Regions from separate parts of the Flavonifractor sp. An9 genome, predicted to be linked through region 1. Evidence: predicted binding sites of a transcription regulator. Region 1 holds the regulator's gene; each other region holds the start of a gene.
The links. Region 1 encodes HrcA, which represses chaperone genes, less so after heat shock. Its sites were predicted from a motif close to TGTTAGCACTCNNNNNNNNNGAGTGCTAACA; they were not measured.
Positions count from the first base shown of each region.

Region 2: a site for HrcA is predicted at 3,831-3,861, ahead of htpG (molecular chaperone HtpG). Genes of this name have one in related genera too.
Region 3: a site for HrcA is predicted at 3,784-3,814, ahead of clpB (ATP-dependent chaperone ClpB). Genes of this name have one in related genera too.

Region 1 covers NZ_NFHC01000003.1:29,945-36,390, forward strand. Annotated here, with positions in the region: gene B5G40_RS03205 (MATE family efflux transporter) at 1-32, shown strand, start outside; gene B5G40_RS03210 (MBL fold metallo-hydrolase) at 29-790, shown strand; gene B5G40_RS03215 (GNAT family N-acetyltransferase) at 825-1,292, opposite strand; gene hrcA (heat-inducible transcriptional repressor HrcA) at 1,518-2,570, shown strand; gene grpE (nucleotide exchange factor GrpE) at 2,587-3,126, shown strand; gene dnaK (molecular chaperone DnaK) at 3,170-5,029, shown strand; gene dnaJ (molecular chaperone DnaJ) at 5,167-6,327, shown strand; gene B5G40_RS03240 (glycosyltransferase family 39 protein) at 6,384-6,446, shown strand, end outside.
Region 2 covers NZ_NFHC01000029.1:9,673-16,118, forward strand. Annotated here, with positions in the region: gene mnmE (tRNA uridine-5-carboxymethylaminomethyl(34) synthesis GTPase MnmE) at 1-1,179, shown strand, start outside; gene B5G40_RS14695 (hypothetical protein) at 1,303-2,346, shown strand; gene B5G40_RS14700 (hypothetical protein) at 2,343-3,782, shown strand; gene htpG (molecular chaperone HtpG) at 3,904-5,826, shown strand; gene B5G40_RS14710 (Ig-like domain-containing protein) at 5,887-6,446, opposite strand, start outside.
Region 3 covers NZ_NFHC01000008.1:55,120-61,565, forward strand. Annotated here, with positions in the region: gene B5G40_RS07235 (hypothetical protein) at 1-398, opposite strand, end outside; gene B5G40_RS07240 (sigma-70 family RNA polymerase sigma factor) at 395-934, opposite strand; gene clpB (ATP-dependent chaperone ClpB) at 1,065-3,698, opposite strand; gene B5G40_RS07250 (MATE family efflux transporter) at 3,908-5,278, shown strand; gene B5G40_RS07255 (hotdog fold domain-containing protein) at 5,333-5,734, opposite strand; gene murC (UDP-N-acetylmuramate--L-alanine ligase) at 5,881-6,446, opposite strand, start outside.

The DNA of each region.
Region 1 (6,446 bases):
AATATGTGAAGAAAGAGGAGGTCTCCCAATGAAGATCACCGTTCTGATGGAAAACTCCGCCCAGGATGGACTGATTCCCGAGCATGGCCTGTCCTTTTATGTGGAATACCGGGGCGGCCGCTACCTGCTGGATGCCGGAGAGTGCGGCGCGGTGGTGTACAACGCCGCCAGGCTGGGGGTAGACCTTTCAAAGGTGGACAAGGCCGCTCTGTCCCACGGGCACTATGACCACGCCGACGGCTTCAACGCCTTCTTCGCCGTCAATCCCTCCGCCGCCGTCTACGCCCGGCCCCGGATCACCGACCCGGAGATCTGGGCGGAGAAGGAGTACATCGGTGTCAACATGGGGATGTTCTGCCGGCACGAGAAGCGCTTTGACCTGGCGGAGGGACCCCGGGATCTGGCCGAGGGCCTCCACCTGATCCCCGACCAGGTGAAGCATGAGCAGTCCCTGGTGGCTGAGACCTCCGAAGGTCTGGTGGTCCTCAACTCCTGCTGCCACGCTGGAGTGGTGAAGATTCTCACCCAGCTCTCCGAGCAGTTCCCTCAAAAACCCATTCGGGCGGTATTGGGCGGCTTTCACCTGATGGGCAAGGAGGGTGTTCCCACCCTGGGCCCTACCCCGGAGAAGGTACGATCCATCGCCGCCGCCCTGCGGGATGATTTAAAGGTACAGGACATCTATACCGGCCACTGCACCGGAGATCCCGCCTACGCCCTGCTGGAGGAGGAACTGGGCGACAGGCTTCACCACCTCACCGCCGGAGCGGTGTATGAATTTGCCGACTGAATCAAAAAGGACGCGCCTGCGGCGCGTCCTTTTTTTATAATTCCCGTTCCATTCTAATATCGGACAGTTGAAACCACTTGTCAGAATACGTGACGTATTCAAATCCCAGCTTCTCATAGATCCGCAGGGCAGCCTTCAGCTTGTGGTTGGAGGTGATCACGATGGTCTTTTGTCCCGCGTCCCGGGCGGCCTGGATCACCGCCTCCATCAGGGCGGTGCCAATGCCCCGCTCCCGGTACTCCTCTTTGACGCCGAACTTCAGTGCCTCGCACACACCGTCGCCCTGAAGCTCCAGCATGACCATGCCCACAATCTCCCGGCCGCAGCGGGCCAGCAGCACACGGCCGCCCCCGGCGATAAAGCGGTGCGGATCGGCCAGCATCTCCAGGTCTACCGGCTCCAGCAGGTCATACTCCAGCAGCCAGGGCAGAGAGATGTCCTCCAGATCCTGTTTGTAGCGCTCCTCGTAGTCAATGATCTCCACGGGCACCGTTCCGTCCACAGAGACACCCCTCCTGTTTGCAAGTATTGTTCCTTATTGGATAGAATACCATTGAACCGCCGCCGCGTCAACCGCTCTGATTTGCATTCTGAAGGTCTGTCTGCTATCTTTTCTTCGTTCACATTTAATTTACAACCCTGCCTATTGACTTTTTTCCCGGACGGTGCTACATTATCTTTAGCACTCAGGTAGTATGAGTGCTAAATCAAAAGTGAGGTGGCCGCTATGGATTTAACCGAACGCAAAAAACGAATCCTGCGCGCCATCATCGAAAGTTACATCCAGTCGGCGGAGCCGGTGGGTTCCAAGGCCATTGCCTCTTCCATCGGCATGGAGATCTCTTCCGCCACCATCCGAAACGAGATGGCGGATCTGGAATCTCTGGGACTGCTGGAAAAGCCCCATACCTCCGCCGGACGCATCCCCTCTCCCAAGGGGTATCGGTTCTACGTCAACGAACTGATGGAGGAGCACAAGCTCTCCCTTCAGGAGACCGAGCGCATCAACCAGGCCCTGCGCCTGAAGATGCAGGAGCTGGACCGGGTGCTGGACCAGGCCGGCCGGGTGGTGTCTCAGTTGACCAACTACCCCGCCTTTGCTCTGTCCTCCGGCATGAGCCGGGTGACGATCCGCCGGTTTGACCTTCTGATGGTGGAGCACAACGCCTTTATCATCGTGGTAATGACCGACACCAATGTGGTGCGCAACCGGCTGATCCGGCTGCCCTCCGATTTGACGGAGGCTCAGCTGCAGATGCTCAACACCCTGCTCAACGCCACCTTTACCGGCCTGCCTCTGGATGAGATCACGCCGGAGCTGATGCGGGTGGCCCAGCACGCCGCCGGAGAGGCCTACGGGCTCATCTCCCTGGTTGTCTCCTTCGCGATGGAGGTGCTGGAGAGCCTGGAGCAGCGCACCGTCCACACCTCGGGCATCGCCCATCTGCTGGAGCTGCCTGAGTACCGCTCTTTGGAGCGGGCCCAGCCTCTGCTGAGCTACCTCTCCGAGGACGCCGATCCCGCCCGCTTCCCCGTTCCCAAGGACGCCGCCATGAAGATCCTCATCGGCCCGGAAAATGTGGCCGACGCGTTGAAGGATACCAGCGTGGTGGTGGCCAGCTACGACATTGGCGACGGGATGCGGGGTGTCATCGGTGTGGTGGGACCCACCCGTATGGATTATGCCAAAATCACCGCCCGCCTTTCCTATCTGGCCGAGGGACTGACCCGGCTGTTCGGGCAGGGCGAGCTGCCGGGCGGCAGCGACGATCTTAAATAGGAGATGAGTGCATCCCATGAGTAAGAAAGAGAAACAGCCCGAAGAGGTCACCCCTGAGGAGCAGACCGCACAGGCCGCCGCCCCCGAGGCTGCGGAGGAAGCCCCCAATCCCCTGCTGGAGGAGCTGGAGGCTCTGAAGCAGAACCTCACCGATCAGGAGGACAAGTTCCTTCGGCTGGCCGCCGAGTACGACAACTACCGCCGCCGCAGCCAGAAGGAAAAGGAGTCGGCCTGGGCCGATTCCAAGGCAGAGACCGCCGCCGCCTTCCTGCCGGTGTACGATAACCTGGAGCGGGCCCTCAAGCAGGACACCGCTGACGAGGCCTATAAGAAGGGCGTGGAGATGACCATGACCCAGCTGAAGGAGGTCCTCTCCAAGCTGGGCATTCAGGAGATCCCCGCCCTGGGCGAGACCTTCGACCCCAACCTGCACAACGCCGTCATGCACGTGGAGGACGAGAACGCCGGAGAGAACACCATCGTAGAGGTGTTCCAGGCCGGTTTCCGCACCGAAGAAAAGGTGATCCGGTTCTCCATGGTCAAGGTGGCCAACTAATTCATGTTAAAAAACAATTTACGATATATTGGAGGAATTGATTATGTCTAAGATCATCGGTATCGACCTCGGTACGACCAACTCTTGTGTTGCTGTTATGGAAGGCGGCGAGGCCGTCGTTATCGCCAACGCGGAAGGCAACCGCACCACCCCCTCTGTCGTGGCCTTCTCCAAGGACGGCGAGCGCATGGTGGGCCAGGTGGCCAAGCGCCAGGCTATCACCAACCCCGACCGCACCATCGCTTCCATCAAGCGTGAGATGGGCTCCAACTACAAGGTGAACGTGGACGGCAAGGCCTACACCCCCCAGGAGATCTCCGCTATGATCCTGCAGAAGCTGAAGGCGGACGCCGAGGCTTATCTGGGCCAGCCTGTCACCGAGGCTGTCATCACCGTCCCCGCTTACTTCACCGACGCTCAGCGTCAGGCCACCAAGGACGCCGGCCGCATCGCCGGTCTGGACGTGAAGCGTATCATCAACGAGCCCACCGCCGCGGCTCTGGCCTACGGCGTGGATAAGGAGACCGACCAGAAGATCATGGTGTACGACCTGGGCGGCGGTACCTTCGACGTGTCCGTGCTGGAGGTTGGCGACGGCGTCATCGAGGTGCTGGCCACCGCCGGTAACAACCGTCTGGGCGGCGACGACTTCGACAAGGCCGTCATGGACTGGATGGCCGCCGAGTTCAAGAAGGACACCGGCATCGACCTGACCGGCGACAAGGTCGCCATGCAGCGCCTGAAGGAGGCCGCCGAGAAGGCCAAGATCGAGCTGTCCGGCGTCACCTCCACCAACATCAACCTGCCCTATATCACGGCTGACGCCACCGGCCCCAAGCACCTGGATCTGACCCTGACCCGTGCCAAGTTCGATCAGCTGACCGCTTCCCTGGTGGAGGCCACCGCCGGCCCCGTCCGTCAGGCCATGAGCGACGCCGGCCTGGGCTCCGGCGACCTGTCCAAGGTGCTGCTGGTGGGCGGCTCCAGCCGTATCCCCGCCGTGCAGGATATGGTGAAGAAGCTGACCGGTAAGGAAGGCTTCAAGGGCATCAACCCCGACGAGTGCGTGGCCATCGGCGCTGCTCTCCAGGGCGGCGTTCTGGTGGGCGACGTGAAGGGCCTGCTGCTGCTGGACGTGACTCCTCTGTCCCTGGGCATTGAGACCATGGGCGGCGTTATGACCAAGCTCATCGAGCGCAACACCACCATCCCCGCCAAGAAGAGCCAGGTGTTCACCACCGCCGCTGACAACCAGACCTCCGTTGAGGTCCACGTGCTCCAGGGCGAGCGTGAGATGGCTCAGTACAACAAGACCCTGGGCCGCTTCAACCTGGACGGCATTGCTCCCGCCCGCCGCGGCGTGCCTCAGATCGAGGTTACCTTCGACATCGACGCCAACGGCATCGTGAATGTGTCCGCCAAGGATCTGGGCACCGGCAAGGAGCAGCACATCACCATCACCTCCTCCACCAATATGTCCAAGGAGGACATCGACAAGGCCGTCAAGGAGGCCGAGCAGTTTGCCGCCGAGGATGCCAAGCGCAAGGAAGAGGTTGATGTGCGCAACCAGGCCGACCAGGTGATCTACCAGACCGAGAAGGCTCTGGAGGACGCCAAGGACAAGATCGACGCCAACGACAAGGCCACTGTGGAGGCCGCCATCAACAAGCTGAAGGACGCCATGAAGGGCACCGATATCGAGGCCATCAAGGCTGCCACCGAGGAAGCTTCCAAGGCCTTCTACCCCATCGCTGAGAAGATGTATCAGCAGGCCAATCCCCAGGGCGGTCAGGCCGGCCCCGACATGGGCGGCGCCAACTTCGGCGGCCAGGCCGGCGGCACCAACACCGACCCCAACGTGGTGGACGCCGACTATCAGGTCGTGGACGACGATCAGAAGTAATTAAACAGGAAAACACCGCGGGCGGGGGCTTGTCCCCCGCCTGTGTGGCGTTCCGTTTTCTCCCAAACGGTGGATCGTGGAGAGCTGCTTTCACACTTCACTTTCCACGCTCCACTCTGAAACAGAGGTGAACACCAATGCCTGAACAGAAACGAGATTATTACGAAGTCCTGGGCGTAGCCAAAACCGCCAGCGAGGACGAGCTGAAAAAGGCCTACCGCAAGCTGGCCAAGAAATACCACCCCGACCTGAACCCCGGCGACAAGGACGCCGAGGCCAAGTTCAAGGAGGTCAATGAGGCCTATGAGATCCTCTCCGACAAGGAGAAGCGGGCCAAGTACGACCAGTTTGGCCACGCCGGCGTGGATCCTAACTTCGGCGCCGGCGGATTTGGCGGCGGCGGGTTCGGCGGCTTCGATATGGGCGATATCGACCTGGGGGATATTTTCGGTTCCTTTTTCGGCGGCGGCTTTGGCGGCGGTGGAAGCCGCCGGAGCAACGGGCCTATGAAGGGCGAGACCCTGCGGGCCTCGGTGACCATCAGCTTTGAGGAGGCCGCCTTCGGCTGCGAGAAGGAGATCACCCTCAACCGCACCGAGAGCTGCGATTCCTGCAAGGGTACCGGCTGCGCCCCCGGCACCACCGCGGAGGTCTGTCCCGACTGCCACGGCAGCGGCACCATCCGCATCCAGCGGGGCGGCGGCGCCTTTACCTTCGCCACCACCACCACCTGCCCCAAGTGCGGCGGCAAGGGCAAGATCATCCACCAGCCCTGTAAGGACTGCGGCGGCACCGGCAATGTGCGCAAGCAGCGCAAGATCACCGTCAGCATCCCTGCCGGTATCGACAACGGCCAGGCCGTCTCCCTCCGAGGCCAGGGCGGCGCGGGCCGCAACGGCGGTCCCGCCGGTGACCTGCTCATCAGCGTCACCGTCCGTCCCCACGAGTTCTTCAAGCGGGACGGTACATCGGTATTCCTGGAGCACCCGGTCACCTTCCTTCAGGCCACCCTGGGCGCCGAGCTGGAGATCCCCACCATCGATGGCAAGGTGAAGTGGAACCTGCCCGCCGGTACCCAGCCCGGCACCACTTTCCGCCTGCGGGGCAAGGGCATTCCCTCCGTCAACGGACGGGGCCGGGGCGATCAGTACGTCACTGTCAATGTGCAGGTCCCCACCGATCTGACCCGTGAGCAGAAGGAGGCGTTGCGTGCCTATGGCGAAGCCATGGGCGAGATTCCACCCAGTCCGGCGGACGGCGTGAAATCTTTCTTTGACAAACGCAAGAAGAAGAAATAAAATAAGAGGACGAGTACACTATACTCGTCCTCTTATTTTGTCTGTGAGGTGCTCCTATGGGACCCATTCGATACATCGTCTATCTCTTCCCCATCCTGACCATTGCGGCGCTGCTGGGC
Region 2 (6,446 bases), on a different contig from region 1:
GACCAGGCCCTGGCCACCATCTCTCACGGCCCCCACAGCTATACCGGGGAGGATACGGCGGAAGTGCAGTGTCACGGCTCCCCGGCGGTGCTCTCTCTGGGGCTGGAGGCCCTCTTTGCCCAGGGGGTACGGCAGGCAGGGCCGGGGGAGTTTACCCGCCGGGCCTTCCTCAACGGGCGGCTGGACCTGACCCAGGCGGAGGCGGTGGCCGACCTCATCGATGCCGAAACCTCCGCCGCCGTGCATCAGGCCGCCGGCCAGCTCTCCGGCGCTCTGGGCCGCCGGGTGGGGGCCATCTATGACGGCCTTACCGACTTGCTGGCCCACTTCCACGCTGTGCTGGACTATCCCGACGAGGACATCGACCCCTTCCGGGCGGACACCATCCAGGCCGGATTGACCGGGGCCAGAACCGCCCTGGAGGACCTGCTGGCCACCTACCAGCGGGGCAAGTACATTGCCGGGGGCGTGCCCTGCGTGTTGGTGGGGCGGCCCAACGCGGGCAAGTCCTCCCTGCTCAACGCCCTGGTGGGCTACGACCGGGCCATCGTCACCGATATCCCCGGCACCACCCGGGACACGGTGGAGGCCAAGTGCGTGCTGGGGGGCGTGACCCTGCGGCTCATCGATACCGCCGGCATCCGGGAGACCGAGGACACCGTGGAGCGCATCGGCGTGGAACGCAGTCGTGCCGCCCTGGAGGAGGCCGCCCTGGCCCTGGTGCTGTGGGACGGCTCCACGGCCCTGGGGGAGGAGGATTGGGACCTGCTGGCCGATGCCAGAGCCCACGCGCCGGTGATCCTGGTGCGCACCAAGGCCGACCTGCCCTCCAAGCCCATGCCGGTGCTGGGGGTGGAGGAGATGCCCCCGGTGGTGTCGGTATCCGCCAAGACCGGCCAGGGGCTGGACAAGCTGGGAGAGCTGGTGGAAGGACTCTTCCCCACGGTGGGCGCCGGAGGGGCGGGAGAACTGCTCACCAACGCCCGGCAGGCGGAGGCCGCCCGGCGGGCTCTGGAGGGCGTGGCCCGGGCGGAGGAGAGCCTGGAGGCGGGGATCACCCCCGACGCCCTCCTTACCGACGTGGAGGAGGCCCTGTCTGCCCTGGGCGAACTCACCGGAGCCAACATCCGGGAGGACATCACCGCCCGCATCTTCGAGCGGTTCTGTGTTGGAAAATAGGGGCGGCCTTTGGCCGCTCCTTTTTTGCGCTTTGTAACCCCTTGTCTCCACATTGGCACCGGCCCTGTAACCCTCTGTACCACGGGACATGATAGGATGGAGGCAGAAAAGGAGGTTACTGTTATGAAACGCACGGTATTGCCTGCCCTGCTGCTGGCCCTTGCCCTGTGCGGCTGCGCGGCGCAGACACTTGCTGAGACGCAGACCACGCCCCCACCGAAGGAGAGCGCTCCGGCGGCGGAATACGACTTCACCATACTGCCGGTACAGGAGGAGAGCATCCATACTCTCTACAACCAGGAGGGTTATGAGGTGAGGAAGGTCACTCCCTATGAGGGGGACTATCTGGTGGAGTACGGCTATGAAAATGACCCCGACTTCGCCCTGCTGGCCTGGGTGTTTGGTCAGACCGGCCGCCGGGTACAGCTGGCCGGCAGGAGCCAGTTTACTACCTATGAGATCACAGGTCCCGGTGAGGTGCGCTACACCACCACCGGGTGGGACGCAGGCACCGCCTGGAAGGGTCTCCCGGAGATCCGTACGGTGTGGGTGGTGGGGGACGAGCACGGTTCCATCCATCCCGACCAGGACTGGGGGGCCGTCCAGTCCTACCAGGAAACCGCCTGGCTGGACCCAACCCAGCCCTTTTCCATGGGGACCTCCAGCGAGGCCGCCGATCCACCCAAGGAGTGGGGGCGGTATGAGCAGCTCTACGACGCCCGCATCGATGCCGACGGCCTGTCCTTCTCCTTTATCCCCAACGGGGACAGCCCGGAGAAGGTGGTCTCCTTCTTCCCGGCAGTCACCACCATCCCGCCCTTTTCCACCGCCTTTGACCCGGAGGGCAGAATCTTCACCATCCGCCTGTACAACACCTGCCTGGAGAGCGGAAGCACAGAAGCCGATGTAGATGAGTGGTTGGGAGACTACCCGGAGGACCTGTACCCCTATTCCTTCCCGGCGGGTTCCCTGGGCCGGGACAGCCACTTCTTAAAGGATGTCACTGTGGCCCAGGACGGGGAGGATGTGGTGGTGTCCGCCGTCCTCACCGACCGGGCCTGGCGCTTCACGGTGGAGACCTCCAACTTGGGCCGGGATAACATCCCCTCCTTCCGTATTGTTTTCCGGGAGTACGACTGGGAGATAGACAAGGAGGAAGTGTCATGAAAAAAGTATGGATGAGCCTTTTGCTGATGGGGCTGGTCCTTTCCCTGGCGGCCTGTGCCGACCGGACGACGCCCGAGGTGCAGACCACGCCTCCGTCGGCGGAGCCGCGCCCCCTGACCCAGGAGGAGATTGACCGGGTCAACGAGGCCTTCTCACCCCTGGTGGAGCAAGACGGCGTGACCTACGCTGCCCCAGTGAGCTGCTTCTTTACCTGTTATTATGACGATGTGAAAAATCTGGACTTTGCTGACTTTTTGTACTACTTCCCCGGCGACGGCACATTGAGCGCCGAAGATGAGGCGGAGTCCGATGCCCTGAAAGCCCTGCCCGGCTACCCCTGGGGGAATTCGCCGGGTTCCGTGCCCACCCACCGCATCCTCCGCGCTTCGGTGGACCAGGCCCTGGAGCGCTACGCCGGCATCACCTCCGCCGATCTGGACACCTCCGGCGTGCCCTATCTGGAGGAATACGACGCCTGGTATACCTTCACCAGCGATTTTGGCCCCGGCTGTTTCGTGTGCGCCGGAGGCCAGGTGGACGAGGCTGCCGGAACCGCTCTGCTGTGGACTGACGAGGGGGAGGACGGCTCCCGTATTGAACTGGCCCTGGGAAAGGACGGGGAGAACTGGCACATCCGGTCCCACCGGAATACTGCCTCCGACAAGCTGCTGGAGCTGCTGGCCGGGCTGGAGGGGGAGCATATCGGCTCTGTGCGCTGGTATGGACCCAACGATCCCCTGGAGGCGGAGCAGCTGGCCGACCTTATCCGGGCCGCGGCGGCCCACCCGGTGGACCATCCCGATCTCACCCTCAATGGTTCGGACACCGACATCATATGGACCCTGGATTGCTACCTGGCCCCAAAGGATCAGGGGGCCTACTCCGAGGATGATGCGCTCCATCTCCAGGTGGGGCTGGAGGAAAACGTGGTGGAGGTCTTCGGCGGGAGCAATTTGCCCCGGAGCAAGGTCCACCTGGAGGATGAGTCCCTCTACCAGCTCATTCGCACCAGCTGTGATACCCCGGACGACATCGACCAGGAGGCCTACGCCGCCTGCCGGGAACTGACCGACGCCTACTACGATGCCCGACTGGCGCAGGTGGGCGGCGAAGGCGGCTTCGTGAGCTGGGAGCTGACCTGCTTCCGGGAGGAGGATCAGGCTTCTGCTCTGGATGCCAAGGCCTACACCATCGGTGCGGCCTTCCGCACCGATCCGCCCGAGCGGGCTCCCCAACTGCTGGCCGGGGGTGCCTATGTGGACAGCCAGTTGCGGGTCCACGGCCTGGACTGGCAGGCCACCTATCTGGTGACCATCGGCAGCCAGCCCGCCGGAGTGCTCCGGCTGGGAGAGCCGACGGACGACGGCCCCCTGAGCCACTTTGACAGCGTGGAGGCCCTCCGGGCCGCCCTGTGGACGCCGGGAGAGGAATTGTAAACATTTCTTGAACCCCCTTGCAATTTTTCATACGAAGGATTATGATAGCGTTAGCACTCAGAATGGCTGAGTGCTAACGCTATGTTTTTAAAAACACTTTCATATACAGGAGGCATTCATCGTGGAAAAGAAAGAATTTCAGGCGGAATCCAAGCGACTGCTGGACCTGATGATCAACTCCATCTATACCCACAAGGAGATCTTCCTGCGGGAGATCATCTCCAACGCCAGCGACGCCATGGATAAGCTGGCCTATAAAGCCCTCACCGACGACAAGGTGGGCCTGGACCGGTCGGAGCTGAAGATTACCCTCACCCCCGACCAGATCGCCCGTACCCTCACCATCAGCGACAACGGCATCGGCATGACCAAGGAGGAGCTGGAGCAGAACCTGGGCACCATCGCCCGCAGCGGCTCCCTCCAGTTCAAGCAGGAGATGGCCAAGCAGGAGAAGGCCGAGGGGGATACCACCGACATCATCGGTCAGTTCGGCGTGGGCTTCTATTCCGCCTTCATGGTGGCCGACCATGTTACCGTCACCAGTAAGGCCTACGGCGCCGACCAGGCCTGGAAGTGGGAGTCTGACGGTGCCGACGGCTACACCATCGAGCCCTGCGAGAAGGACAAGGTGGGCACCGACATCGTGCTCCACATCAAGGCCAACACCGACGACGACCACTACGACGAGTATCTGGAGCAGTACCGCATCGCCGATCTGGTGAAGAAGTACTCCGACTATATCCACTACCCCATCGTCATGCTCATGCACAAGTCCCGCCAGAAGCCTCGCCCGGAGGACGCCGGCGACGACTACAAGCCCGAGTGGGAGGACTATGATGAGTGGGAGACCCTCAACTCCATGGTGCCCCTGTGGCAGCGGCCCAAGAGCGAGGTCAAGGCTGAGGAATACAACCAGTTCTACAAGGAGAAGTACGGCGACTGGGAGGACCCCCTGAGCGTGATCCACGTCTCCGCCGAGGGTACCGTGGAGTACAAGGCCATGCTCTACATCCCCTCCCACGCCCCCTACGACTTCTACACCCGGGAATATGAGAAGGGCCTGCAGCTCTACTCCTCCGGCGTGCTCATCATGGACAAGTGCGCCGACCTGCTGCCCGAACACTTCCGCTTCGTCAAGGGCGTGGTGGACTCCCAGGACTTCTCCCTGAACATCAGCCGCGAGATGCTCCAGCACACCCGCCAGCTGAAGGTTATTGCCAACAACCTGGAGAAGAAGATCAAGGCCGAGCTGCTCCGCCTCCAGAAGGAGGACCGGGAGAAGTACGGGACCTTCTGGAAGGCCTTCGGTCCCCAGATCAAGATGGGTGTGGTGGCCGACTACGGCGTCCACAAGGACCTGCTCAGCGATCTGCTGCTGTTCTGGTCCTCCAGGGAGGGCAAGCTGACCACCCTGGCCGAGTACAAGGAGCGGATGCCCGAGGACCAGCAGTACGTCTACTTTGCCTGCGGCGAGGATACCGCCAAGCTGGACAAGCTGCCCCAGGCCGAGCGCATCCGGGACAAGGGCTACGAGATCCTCTACCTCACCGCCGAGGCCGACCAGTTCGTGATCAACGTGCTGGGCGCGGTGGACGGCAAGGCCTTCAAGTCGGTGGACGACGACGACGCCCTGCCTGAGACCGACGAGGAGAAGGCCGCCCTGGAGCAGAAGGCGGAGGAGAACAAGCCGGTGCTGGACTTCCTGAAGGAGACCCTGGGGGGCGACATCCACGAAGCCCGCCTGTCCAAGATCCTGAAGAGCGGCGCCGTGTGCCTCACCACCGACGGCCCCATCACTCTGGAGATGGAGAAGTACTTCCAGCGGATGGACCCGGACAACGCCGACAACATGAAGGCCCAGCGGGTGCTGGAACTCAACCCCGATTCGGACGCCTTTGCCGCCCTGAAGCGGGCGGTGGCCGAAGACAGGGACCTGGCCGCCAAGTACGCCCAGCTGCTGTATGCCCAGGCCCAGCTCATTGCCGGTCTGCCTCTGGCCGACCCCGCGGGCTACACCGAGCTGGTGTGCTCCCTGATGAAGTAATGAATCACAAAAGGCCCCGCTGCCGTTGGCAGCGGGGCCTTTTTGCGTGGAATTGTAAACTTAGGGAGTAACTACGATCAGAATGCCGGGAACACCGCCGGCAACGCTGGCGCCCATCATAACAAAGTAGGTGCCGTTGGTGTAAATCAGGGTGGTGCCGCCGTCGTCATTGACGAAGCTGTCCATGTACCGGAAGCCGCTGGCCACCAGGGCGGCGTCATAGCGCTCGGCGAAGTCCTCGCCGTGACCGGCGTTCTTGATGCTGGTGTAGGAGTAGAAGAAGCCGCCGGAGTTGTCGGAGGGATCATAGGTGCTGTCCATGGCGTAGGTGCCCATCACCAGACCGAAGTCAGGCACGCCGGCGAACCGGGAGTAGGACTGATAGCCGGAGCTGGCGGGCTTCTTGACGGTGACGGTGCAGGAAGCGCTCTTGCCGTTGGGGGTGGAGGCGGTGATGGTAACGGTACCGGGGGCCACGGCGGTGACGGTGCCGCTCCACACGGTGGCCACAGCGGTGTTGGAGGAGGTCCAGGTGATGTTCTTGTTGACGGCGTCGGCGGGCTGGACGGTGGCGGTGAGGGTGCCGGTCTTGCCCACGTCCAGGGTCATGGTAGTCTGGT
Region 3 (6,446 bases), on a different contig from region 1:
GCCTGCAAGTCATAATCGGGCACGCCGTCGCTGATATCCGCACCTTGCTCCAATTCGGTGGATAGGTACTCCATCTGCACGAAGAGATACGCTCCGGCCTGATAGGCGTTCAGGTGGTAAGTCCAGGTGTCGTCGGTCCAGGTCAGGGGCGCGTCCAGCACCAGCACCTGGGTGCCCTGCTCTGCCGCTCCCACCCCGGCGAAATAATCCACAATTCGCTTCATTGCTGCCGCCAGAGCCTGGTAGTTGGCTAGACACAGAATGAGTGCCAGACAGGCCGCCAGAGCCCCCAGCTGCCTCCAGGGAATGCGCCGTGCCGTCCTGGGGCTTATGGCCTCCTCTGTCAGCTCCATAAGGTCCTCATCTTCCAATAGCTCATCCCAATGATAGGCTTTCATCTGGTATCCTCCTTTCCGCCCCAGCCCAGTCCCTGTTGGGCCAGCAGCCGCTTTAGCTTCTTGCGCAGGCGGGTCACCCGGGCGTCCACCCCGTTGGGGGACAGCCCCAGTGTTTTCCCAATCTCTGCGGAGGGCCATTGGTAGAGAAACCGCAGGGTAAAGAGTCTCCGTTCCTCAGGACCTAAGGCCTTCAGAACACGGCGGACACCGTCCCGAAGGGCGGAGCGCTCGGCGTGGTCCTCCGCCCACAGGGTCCCCTGGTATTCCTCCAGGGAGTCCTCCCGCCGGGCGGTCAGCCTGCGGCGGCGGTCTTTGGCCCGGCTGCGGACCAGCACACAGAGATAGGTCTTTTCGCTCCCCCTGGCCGGGTCCCACGTTTGAGTGCCGTCTACATAGGCCCACAGAGTGTCCTGGACGCACTCCTCGGCCTCCTCCGGGTATCCGGGCAGCAGAGCGTCCGCCACCGTGCGCAGCAGTCTGCCGTACTGGTCCAGCACCCGCTGGGCCTCTCGGTCCCGGTCCATGGTGGTATCCATGCCTTTCCCCCCTTTCACCCAACAGTACGATGGAGCAGCGGAATACCTGACGATGTTCCCCACAATTTTATCAAAAAAAGCCCCTGAACGGGGGTAAATCCGTTCAGGGGCTGGTGGGAGTTGGAAAGGATCAGGCCTGGTCCACGACCTGGCCGGAGAGGACGCTTTTGGCCTCCACGGTCAGTTCGCCATTGGCGCAGTCCACGGTAAGGGTATCGCCGGGTTCCACCTGGTCGGCGATGATCTTCCGGCTGATGAGGGTTTCCACCCCGTGCTGCACAAAGCGGCGCAGGGGACGGGCACCGAAAGCAGGATCGTAGGCGCTGTCGATGATGAAGCGCTTGGCAGCGTCGGTGAGGACCACCTTCAGCTGCTTCTCCTCCAGACGGCGGTTGAGCTCGCTCACCAGCAGGTCGATGATGTGGGTGATGTTGTCCTTGGTGAGGGGCTTGTAGAACACGATCTCGTCCAGACGGTTGAGGAACTCGGGCCGGAAGGAGTGGCGCAGCAGTTCCTGTACAGCGCTCTTGGCCTCCTCAGTGATCTCGCCATTGGCGTCGATGCCGTCCAGCAGATACTGGGAGCCCAGGTTGGAGGTCAGGATGATGATGGTGTTCTTGAAGTCCACGGTGCGGCCCTGGCTGTCGGTGATACGGCCGTCGTCCAGCACCTGGAGCAGGATGTTGAACACATCGGGATGGGCCTTCTCCACCTCATCGAAGAGGACCACAGAGTAGGGGTGACGGCGGACGGCTTCGGTGAGCTGACCGCCCTCCTCATAGCCCACATATCCCGGAGGGGCGCCGATCAGACGGGACACAGAGAATTTCTCCATGTACTCGCTCATGTCGATACGCACCATGTTTTTCTCGGAGTCAAACAAGGCCTCGGCCAGGGTCTTGGCCAGCTCGGTCTTGCCCACGCCGGTGGGGCCCAGGAACAGGAAGGAGCCGATGGGCCGGTTGGGGTCGGCGATACCGGCCCGGCTGCGCAGAATGGCCTCGGACACCAGACGAACGGCCTCGTCCTGGCCCACTACACGCTGGTGGAGGATATCTTCCAGGTGGAGCAGCTTCTCGCGCTCACCTTCCATCAGCTTGGCCACGGGAATACCGGTCCAGCGCTCAATGATGCGGGCGATCTCCTCCTCGGTGACCTTATCCCGCAGCAGGGAACGGGCTTTGCCTTCGTTGGCGATGGCCTCCTCCGCCTCCAGCTGCTTGCGCAGCTCGGGGATGCGGCCGTACTGCAGTTCGGCGGCCTTGTTCAGGTCGTACTGCCGCTGAGCCTTCTCCAGCTCGGCGTTGGCAGCCTCCAGGTCCTCACGCAGCTTCTGAACCTTGCCGATGGCATTCTTCTCGTTCTCCCACTGGGCCTTCTTGGCGTTGAACTCATCCCGCATCTCGGCCAGCTCCTTCTGGATCTCGGCCAGGTGCTCACGGGAGATGGCGTCGTCCTCCTTCTTCAGGGCGGCCTCCTCGATCTCGTGCTGGATGATCTTACGCTGGATGATGTCCAGCTCGGTGGGCATGGAGTCGATCTCGGTGCGGATCATGGCGCAGGCCTCGTCGATCAGGTCGATGGCCTTGTCGGGCAGGAACCGGTCGGTGATATAGCGGTCGGACAGGGTGGCGGCGGCGATGATGGCGCCGTCCTGGATCTTTACGCCGTGGAACACCTCATAGCGCTCCTTCAGGCCACGGAGGATGGCAATGGTGTCCTCCACTGTGGGCTCGTTGACCATAACGGGTTGGAACCGCCGCTCCAGGGCGGCGTCCTTCTCGATATACTGGCGGTACTCGTTGAGGGTGGTGGCGCCAATGCAGTGGAGCTCGCCACGGGCCAGCATGGGCTTCAGCAGATTGCCGGCGTCCATGGCGCCCTCGGTCTTGCCGGCGCCCACAATGGTGTGCAGCTCATCGATGAAGAGGATGATACGGCCCTCGGACTTCTTCACCTCGTTGAGGACGGCCTTCAGCCGCTCCTCAAACTCGCCCCGGTACTTGGCACCCGCAATGAGGGAACCCATATCCAGAGCGAAGATGGTCTTGTCCTTCAGTGAGCCGGGTACATCGCCTTTGACGATACGCTGGGCCAGACCCTCGGCGATGGCAGTTTTACCCACACCGGGTTCACCGATGAGGACGGGGTTGTTCTTGCTCTTGCGGCTCAGAATACGGATCACGTTGCGGATCTCATCATCACGGCCGATTACCGGGTCCAGCTTATTTTGCCGGGCCCGCTCCACCAAGTCGGAGCCATACTTCTTCAGGGCGTTGTAGGTGTCCTCCGGGTTGTCGGAGGTGACCCGCTGATTGCCGCGGACGGCGGTCAGAGCCTGGAGCACCCCTTCCTTGGTGACGTTATAGGTACGGAAGAGTTCCTTCAGCTCCCGGTTGGCGGTGTCGATCAGGGCCAGCAGCAGGTGCTCCACCGAGACATATTCGTCCTTCATGGAGGAGGCAATGGACTCGGCGGTATTCAGGCACTTGTCCACATCCTGAGCCACATAGATCTTGCCCTGCTCACGGCCGGAGCCGGAGACACGAGGCAGTTTTTCCACCTCCGCCTTGGTGGCGGCGGTGAAAGAGGGAACGGTGAGACCCATGTTCCCCAACAGCTGGGGAATCAGGCCGGACTCGTCGCTGAGCAGTGCCAGCAGCAGGTGAGGCTGCTCGATCTGCTGGTTACCATATTCCGTGGCCAGACTCTGGGCGGTCTGGACGGCCTCCAGAGATTTCTGGGTATATTTCTGTGCATTCATAAAAAACACTCCTTTCAAGGGGCAGCTTTTTGTTTGTCCTCAGTATAGTCCCCTGCAAAACAAAAATCATGAACGGAGTGTGAATTTTTAGCACTCATATGAAGAGAGTGCTAAAACCTTCGGCGGGTGGAGTGATTTGACAGGATAGCCCCTTTACGAGCGCAGAAAAAAGAGGTATAATGCCGTGGACTGCCTGAAGGAGGAGCGAGATGAAACGGACCAACGATTTGGGGCATGATCCAGTTTTTCGCCTGGTATGTAAGCTGGCCATTCCGACCATGCTGGCTCAGCTGGTCAGCGTACTCTATAGCATCGTAGACCGCATTTACATCGGAAATATTCCGCAGATCGGGGATCTGGCCCTGGCAGGAGTGGGTGTGTGCGGACCTATCGTCACCCTGCTCGGTTCCTTTGCATCCCTGGTTGGATTGGGCGGCTCGCCTATCCTGGCCATGCGGATGGGGGAGGGGAACCGGAAGGAGGCCAGCCGGGTGCTGTCCAACAGCTTCTTCATGCTGTTGGTACTGGCGGTGGGGTTGACAGGGCTGTTCCTGCTGCTTAAGGGGCAGCTGCTCCAGTGGTTTGGCGCCAGTCCGGCCACCTTTGGTTATGCGGATACTTATTTGACCATCTACACCGCCGGCACCTTCTTTGCCCTGATGGCCACCGGCATGAACAGCTTTTTGATCGCCCAAGGCTATTCTGGCCTGGGTATGGCCACAGTGATGCTGGGGGCGGTGCTCAATATTGTGCTGGACCCCATTTTTATCTTTGTTTTAAAGTTGGATGTGGCGGGTGCGGCTCTGGCTACGGTCATCTCCCAGATGGCATCCTGCGCCTTCGTGCTCTGCTCTCTGCTGCGGGAAAAGATGCCGGTGCCCCTGCGATGGGGCGGCTTTGACCGGAAGATCATGATGCGGATCGTCACATTTGGCTTGTCCCCCTTCCTGATCATTGCCACCGACAGCGTGCTGCTCATCGTCCTCAACACAGTGCTCCAGCACTACGGCGGCCCAGAGTTGGGCGACAAGCTGGTGGTCTGCGCCACCATTGTGCAGAGCTATCTGCTTCTCATCACCATGCCCATGGGTGGCCTGACCTTGGGTACTCAGCCGGTGATCAGCTTTAACTACGGGGCGGGCAACGTCGCCCGGATCAAGCGGGCCATGAAATCCATTGTGGGATTGTGCCTGACCTTCTGCGCCCTGATGACTGTGGTGACCTACACCCTGTCTCCGGTGTTTGTCCGGCTCTTTACTCAGAATCCGGAACTGATTGACCGCTCAGTGGGCTATATCAAGGTGTTTACCGCTATGATCCTGCCTCTGGCCGTCCAGTATCCCCTGGTGGACGAGACCACCGCCCTGGGTCATGTGCGGCTGGCGCTGTTCTGTTCTCTGTTCCGTAAGACGGTTTTTCTGGCCTGCTTGCTGCTGCTGCCCGCTCTGGTGTCGGCGGAGGCTACCTTCCTGTCTGAGCCCATTGCCGATGCCGTGGCGGCTACCGTTACCACCATTCTGTTCCTTCGTTTCTTCCCCCGTATTCTGGCCGAGCGCAGCGGAACGCCTGCCTCGCAATAAAAAAGTCCGCCGCGAAGAATGCTTCGCGGCGGACTTTTTTCATGTAAGCAGGAATCAATGCTCCTTGCGCTGGCACTTCTTGGGGGTCACGCAGGTGCCCTCAGCAATGGCCACCACAATGGGCTCCTCCAGGAAATCAGCAGCAGAATCGCTGATGTCGGGGCGGGGGACAGCCACCTTGCGGGCCTCAAACTTCATCTTGCGGGAGGTATTGCCGATGTGAGTGATCTCACCATAGGCCTCGATGAAGTCGCCGGCATACACAGGCGCCTTGAACTCAATGTTGTTGTAAGCGCAGAACAGGCCCTCGTCGCCGTCACACTGGATCAGCAGCTCGGTAGCCACGTCGCCGAACAGATGCACCATATGGGCGCCATCCACCAGGTTTCCGCCGTAGTGGGCGTCCTTCGCAGACATCCGCAGACGGATCATCGAGGTGTACTTTTTCTCTTCCATGTCGATTCCACTCCTTATTCATATTTGTGAAAAGAGAACAAAAGGGACAGGACACTAAGACCATTGTACGTCTCTTTAACAGTCTTGTCAACAGCGGAAATTTGTGGTATAATTTCCTCTTTTGCTTTAGCGAGAGAAAGAATGGCTCATTTTTGGAGAAGGGCCTCGCCGGCGGTATAGATGTTGCCGGCACCTACGGTAAGGATCAGATCACCGGGTTGGGCCAACTCCTTCAGCTTGGCAGTTACATCCTCCAGGGTGGGGCAGTAAATGCTGCCGGGAATCTGGTCGGCCAGATCCTGCGAAGAGATGCCCAGATTGTTGGTTTCACGGGCGGCATAGATCTCGGCCAGCAGGGTGACATCGGGCTGACGCAGGACCTTAACAAAGTCGTCGAACAGGGCTTTGGTGCGGCTGTAGGTGTGGGGCTGGAAGGCACAGATAATCCGCTCATAACCCAGGGTACGGGCGGCGGCCAGCAGGGCCTGAAGCTCACCAGGATGATGGGCGTAGTCGTCGTACACCTCGGCGCCATTGTAAGTGCCCTTGTGCTCAAAGCGGCGGCCGGCGCCCCGGAATGCGTTGAGACCTTCGCTTACCGCCTTGGGGGAGACAGCCAGGGCGATGGCAGCGGCTGCCGCAGCCAGGGCGTTTTTCACGTTGTGTTCTCCGGGGACCCGCAGGCCTACCCGGGTAAAGACTTCGCCACGAT